2 regions of the Streptomyces sp. NPDC028308 genome follow, and region 1 is predicted to be linked to the other one. Evidence: riboswitches for the same ligand, from Rfam matches in the RefSeq annotation. Region 1 holds a riboswitch; the other holds the start of a gene.
The links. Region 1 has a riboswitch for glycine ahead of gcvP (aminomethyl-transferring glycine dehydrogenase). Riboswitches for the same ligand answer to the same signal wherever they lie in the genome.
Positions count from the first base shown of each region.

Region 2: another riboswitch for glycine. It lies ahead of gcvT (glycine cleavage system aminomethyltransferase GcvT); the one in region 1 lies ahead of gcvP (aminomethyl-transferring glycine dehydrogenase).

Region 1 covers NZ_JBVHTO010000005.1:9,940-13,160, forward strand. The annotation lists gene ACZ4VA_RS12545 (DNA polymerase IV) at 1-580, shown strand, start outside; gene ACZ4VA_RS12550 (PRC-barrel domain-containing protein) at 496-873, opposite strand; glycine riboswitch at 990-1,085, shown strand; gene gcvP (aminomethyl-transferring glycine dehydrogenase) at 1,267-3,221, shown strand, end outside.
Region 2 covers NZ_JBVHTO010000018.1:140,404-143,624, forward strand. The annotation lists gene glyA (serine hydroxymethyltransferase) at 1-437, opposite strand, end outside; gene gcvH (glycine cleavage system protein GcvH) at 451-828, opposite strand; gene gcvT (glycine cleavage system aminomethyltransferase GcvT) at 964-2,082, opposite strand; glycine riboswitch at 2,117-2,229, opposite strand; glycine riboswitch at 2,230-2,327, opposite strand; gene ACZ4VA_RS36010 (AAA family ATPase) at 2,526-3,191, shown strand.

The DNA of each region.
Region 1 (3,221 bases):
GGTGGTGCGCGAGGCCGCCGCCCGGCTGCTGGACTCGGTGGACACGACCGGCGGGGTCCGGCTGCTGGGCGTCGGCGTCACCGGGCTGGCCGACTACACCCAGGAGGACCTGTTCGCGCAGGCCCAGGCCGCCGCGGGCGAGCTGCTGGCGCAGGAGCAGGCCGAGGAGGAGGGCGTGCCGGAGGCCGTCACGGAGGCGGAGGCGCCGGCCGAGCGGCGCTGGCCGTCGGGGCACGACGTGCGGCACGCCGAGTACGGGCACGGCTGGGTCCAGGGGAGCGGCCTCGGCCGGGTGACCGTGCGGTTCGAGACGCCGTACTCGGGGCCCGGGCGCGTGCGCACGTTCCGGACCGACGATCCCGCGCTGGAGCCGGCGGACCCGCTGCCCCTGGTCGCGCCGGTGCCGGGGGCCGGCGGTGCCGCGGAGGGCGCGGGGACGGCGAGCGGGACAGCGGCGGTGACGGATGCGAGGGAGAGCGCCGAGGAGCGGGGCGTTCAGGCCGGTCCGGCCTCTTCCGAGCCGGCGAGCCGGCCGAAGTCGCGGTCCGGCGGGGCGGGCGACGCGAGATCGAGCCCGTAGTGGTGGTAGAGCTGGAGTTCCTGCTCCGGGGAGAGGTGGCGGCCGACACCGAAATCGGGCGCGTCCTTGATGAGGGCGCGGTCGAAGGGCACCCGGAGGGTCCCCTCCACGACCTCACTGGGCTCCAGCGGGACGAACGCGTCCCGGCTGAACAGGCCCGTCCGTATGGCAGCCCACTCGGGCGCTCCGGTGGCGTCGTCGAGATACACCTCGTCGACCGTGCCGATCTTGGTGCCCTTGCGGTCGAACGCCTTGCGGCCGATCAGGTTGCGCGGATCGATGTCGGTCTGCACGGTCCCTCCTCTTGGTCGCAAAACTCATCCGTAAGCACTACGAAAGAGCACATTCAGGAAGGCGGCCACTCGAAAGCCCGTGCGTTGTCCTCGCTGGTAGGCTGGCATACGGCTGCTGACCCCGTGCGGGAGAGTCCTCCGGCGAGATCCGGAGGCGCCGAAGGAGCAAATCCTCCCCGGAATCTCTCAGGCACACGTACCGCACGGACGAGGTCACTCTGGAAAGCAGGGCGGGCGTCGTCGGCTCCCGCCCTCACCGACGGTGAAAGCCGGTCCGTCCGCTGCTGGACGGCCCGGTGAAGCTCTCAGGTTGAGATGACAGAGGGGGAGGCCGTCGGGGTACCCGCGTCGTGGTACCCCCCGAAGGTCGTGTCAGACCAGGAGGCCTCCGCAATGACCGCCCATCGCATTCCGCTCTCCGAGCTCGAACAGGGCATCCCGTTCGAGCAGCGCCACATCGGGCCCGACCACGAGGCCCAAGCCAAGATGCTCGCGCAGGTCGGATACGGCTCGCTCGACGAGCTCACGGCCGCCGCGGTCCCGGACGTCATCAAGAACGCCGACGCGCTGGACCTCCCCGGCGCGCGCACCGAGGCCGAGGTCCTGGCCGAGCTGCGCTCCCTCGCGGACCGCAACCAGGTGCTCGACTCCATGATCGGCCTCGGGTACTACGGCACCTTCACGCCGCCGGTGATCCTGCGCAACGTGATGGAGAACCCGGCCTGGTACACCGCGTACACGCCGTACCAGCCGGAGATCTCGCAGGGCCGCCTCGAGGCGCTGCTCAACTTCCAGACCGTGGTCGCGGAGCTGACCGGCCTGCCGACGTCCGGCGCCTCGCTGCTGGACGAGGGCACCGCCGCCGCCGAGGCGATGGCGCTGTCCCGGCGGATGGGCAAGAACAAGAAGGGCCTCTTCCTGGTCGACGCGGACGCCCTGCCGCAGACGATCGCGGTCATCCAGACCCGCGCCGAGCCGACCGGCGTCGAGGTCGTGGTCGCCGACCTGAGCGAGGGCCTCCCGGCCGACGTAGCCGGCCGCGAGATCAACGGCGTGCTGATCCAGTACCCGGGCGCCTCCGGCGCCGTACGCGACATCAAGCCTGTCATCGAGCAGGCGCACGAGCTCGGCGCCGTCGTCACGGTCGCCGCCGACCTGCTCGCCCTGACGCTGCTCACCGCGCCCGGCGACCTCGGCGCCGACATCGCCGTCGGCACCACCCAGCGCTTCGGTGTGCCGATGGGCTTCGGCGGGCCGCACGCCGGTTACATGGCCGTCCGCGAGTCGTTCGCGCGCAGCCTGCCCGGCCGGCTCGTGGGCGTCTCCGTGGACGCGGACGGGCACAAGGCGTACCGCCTGGCCCTGCAGACCCGTGAGCAGCACATCCGCCGGGAGAAGGCCACCAGCAACATCTGCACCGCGCAGGTGCTGCTCGCCGTCATGGCCGGCATGTACGCCGTCTACCACGGACCCGAGGGCCTGCGGACGATCGCCCGGCGCACGCACCGCTACGCCACCATCCTCGCCGCGGGCCTGGAGGCCGGCGGCGTCGAGGTCGTCCACGGCTCGTACTTCGACACGCTGACCGCGCGGGTCCCCGGCCGGGCCGCCGCCGTCGTGGCCGCCGCCCGCGAGGGCGGGGTCAACCTGCACCTCGTCGACGCCGACCACGTGTCGCTCGCCTGCGACGAGACCACCGGGCGCAAGCAGCTCGGCGCCGTGTGGACCGCCTTCGGCGTCGAGGGCGACATCGAGGAGCTGGACGCCTCGGCCGCCGACACGCTGCCCGAGTCGCTGCTGCGCACCGACGACTACCTGGCGCACCCGGTCTTCCACCAGTACCGCTCCGAGACCGCGATGTTGCGCTACCTGCGCCGGCTCTCGGACCGGGACTACGCGCTCGACCGCGGCATGATCCCGCTGGGCTCCTGCACGATGAAGCTCAACGCGACCACCGAGATGGAGCCGGTCACCTGGCCCGAGTTCGGGCAGATGCACCCCTTCGCGCCCGCCGAGCAGGCGCAGGGCTACCTGACGCTCATCCACGAGCTGGAGGACCGCCTCGCCGAGGTCACGGGCTACGACAACGTGTCGTTGCAGCCCAACGCCGGTTCGCAGGGCGAGCTGGCGGGTCTGCTCGCGGTACGCGGATACCACCGGGCCAACGGCGACGAGCAGCGCACCGTCTGCCTCATCCCGTCCTCCGCCCACGGCACCAACGCGGCCAGCGCCGTGATGGCCGGCATGAAGGTCGTCGTCGTGAAGACCGCCGGGGACGGCGAGATCGACGTCGAGGACCTGCGGGCCAAGATCGAGCGGTACCGCGACGAGCTGTCGGTGCTGATGAT
Region 2 (3,221 bases), on a different contig from region 1:
TGGTACGCGACCACGTTGTAGAGCTTGCCGGAGAAGTTGATCTTCATGCCGTGGGTCAGGTGCCCGCCGTGCGCGAGGTTCAGACCCATGATCGTGTCGCCGGGCTTGAGCAGCGCGAACATCGCGGCGGCGTTGGCCTGGGCACCGGAGTGCGGCTGGACGTTGGCGTGCTCGGCACCGAAGAGCGCCTTCACGCGGTCGATGGCGATCTGCTCGACCACGTCGACGTGCTCGCAGCCGCCGTAGTAGCGGCGGCCCGGGTAGCCCTCGGCGTACTTGTTGGTGAGGACCGAGCCCTGGGCCTCCATGACCGCGACCGGAGCGAAGTTCTCCGAGGCGATCATCTCCAGGGTGGCCTGCTGGCGGTGCAGCTCGGCGTCGACCGCGGCGGCGACGTCCGGGTCGAGTTCATGAAGGGGCGTGTTCAGAAGCGACATCAGTCGGGAGTCCTTAGCCTGCGGTGAATTCGGTGTACTCGTCCGCGGAGAGCAGGTCGTCCGGCTCGTCCGTGACGCGCACCTTGAACAGCCAGCCACCCTCGAAGGGGGCGGAGTTCACCAGGGACGGGTCGTCCACGACGTCCTGGTTGGTCTCGGTGATCTCGCCGGTGACCGGGGCGTAGAGGTCGCTGACCGACTTGGTCGACTCCAGCTCGCCGCAGGTCTCACCCGCGGTCACGGTGTCACCGACCTCCGGGAGCTGGACGAACACGACATCGCCGAGCGCGTTGGCCGCGTGCTCCGTGATGCCGACCGTCGAGACGCCGTTCTCGGCGCCCGACAGCCACTCGTGCTCCTTGCTGTAGCGCAGCTGCTGGGGGTTGCTCATGGCCTGGATTCTCCTGTACGCGGGGGACTGCTGATGCAGCGGGGACGTGGATGAGCTGGGCGGACGTGCCCGGGGGTGCCCGGCGCCGCGAGGGGCGCCGGGGCCGGGGTCACCGGGATCGCCTGGGGACCAGTGTCACTTCTGGCGCTTGTAGAACGGCAGCGCCACGACCTCGTACGGTTCGTGGCTGCCCCGGATGTCGACCCCCACACCGGCGGTGCCGGGGGCGGCGTGCGCGGCGTCGACGTACGCCATCGCGATCGGCTTGCCGAGCGTGGGGGAGGGGGCACCGGAGGTGACCTCGCCGATCACCTCGCCGCCGGCGACGACGGGGTACCCGGCGCGGGGCACGCGGCGGCCCTCGGCGACGAGCCCGACGAGCACGCGCGGCGGGTTGTCCGCGGCACGGGAGGCCGCCTCGGAGAGGGCCTCGCGGCCCACGAAGTCGCCCTCCTTCTCGAACTTCACGACCCGCCCGAGGCCGGCGTCGAAGGGGGTGAGCGACGTCGTCAGCTCGTGCCCGTACAGCGGCATGCCCGCCTCCAGGCGCAGCGTGTCGCGGCAGGACAGGCCGCAGGGGACGAGCCCGGCCGGGGCTCCCGCCTCGGTCAGCGCCTGCCACAGCTTCTCGGCGTCGGCCGGCGCCACGAACAGCTCGAAGCCGTCCTCGCCGGTGTAGCCGGTCCGCGCGATCAGCGCCGGGACGCCCGCGACGGTGCCCGGCAGACCCGCGTAGTACTTCAGGCCGTCGAGGTCGGCGTCGGTGAGCGACTTGAGGATCCCGGGCGACTCCGGGCCCTGCACCGCGATCAGCGCGTACGCGTCACGGTCGTCGCGCACCGCGGCGTCGAAACCGGCCACCCGCTCGGTCAGCGCGTCCAGCACCACCTGGGCGTTGGAGGCGTTCGCGACGACCATGTACTCCTGCTCCTGGAGCCGGTACACGATCAGGTCGTCGAGGATGCCGCCGTCCGCCCGGACGATCATGGTGTAGCGGGCGCGGCCGACACCGACCGAGGCGATGTTGCCGACGAGGGCGAAGTTCAGGAAGGCGGCGGCCTCGGGGCCGGTGACCGTGATCTCGCCCATGTGGGAGAGGTCGAAGAGACCGGCCTTCGTGCGGACCGCGAGGTGCTCGTCGCGCTCGGAGCCGTAGCGCAGGGGCATGTCCCAGCCGGCGAAGTCGGTCATCGTCGCGCCGAGAGAGCGATGCAGGGCATCGAGCGCGGTGTGACGGGGGGCGTTACTGCTCATCGGTGGGGCTCCCAAGGCATGACGGCGAGGTCGTTCCTCCCCATCTGTCATCGGAACCTGAGAGGTTCATCACGACCCGGCGAACCGGTGGTCCTGACTTGCACCTTGGGTGGAGCCACTGGTCAGCGGCCCGCTTTTCAGATGTGCCTCGCCCGCGCGGTATCGGGGCCTGAGAGATTCAAGGGAGGGACTTGCTCCTTCGGCGCCCGGGCGGATGTGCCCCGGGACTCTCCCGCGCGGATTCAAGCGGCCGGTATGCAGTTGGCGGGCACATCATTGCACGCATCCGTGAAACCCGGCAGGGGCGGCCCGTCCGGCGGCCGGCCGAGGACCTGTGACGGGTCTGTGGCAGGACGGGGACGGAAACGGGAGGCGCCCCGCATTACCTTCTCTTTACACTCGACGGGGATGGGACTCGGGATCCGAGGGGGAGGACGACCAGGGTGAACAGGACCACGGCGTACGCGACGAGTTCGGGCCTCGCACTGCCGGAACAGCCCGCGGCCCAGGCCCGGAAGGCGCGCGGGCGGTCCGGGACCGTCGTCCGCGACCTGCGCGAGCGCGCGGGACGCAGCCCGCACGGGCTGTCCTTCGGCCCGGCCGACCTGGTCGTGGTGACCGGACTGCCCGGCAGCGGCAAGTCGACGCTGATGCGCCGGGCCGTGAGCGGCGCCCGCGTCGACTCCCAGGACACCCGCGACCGCTGGGACACCCGCCTCTCCCGCTTCCTGCCGTACGCGCTCTACCGCCCCGTCGTCCGCGTCGCGCACTACGCCGGACTGCGCCGCGCGCTGCGCTCGGGAGCCGGCGTCGTCGTGCACGACTGCGGCACCCAGGCCTGGGTGCGCCGCTGGCTCGCCCGCGAGGCCCGGCGCCGCGGCGGCACCCTGCACCTGCTGCTCCTCGACGTCCCGCCGGACACCGCCCTGGACGGCCAGCGCGAGCGGGGCCGGGGGGTCTCGCGCTACGCCTTCCTGCGCCACCGCCGCGCCGCCGGCCGGCTGCTGCGCGCCGCCGAGAAGGGCGACCTGCCCGAGGGCTGCGGCTCGGCGGTCCTGATCGACCGGGCCGCGGCGGACGTGCTGCGCCGCATCGACTTCGGCGACTGACCCCCGTACGCGCCCACCGGCTAGGGTTTC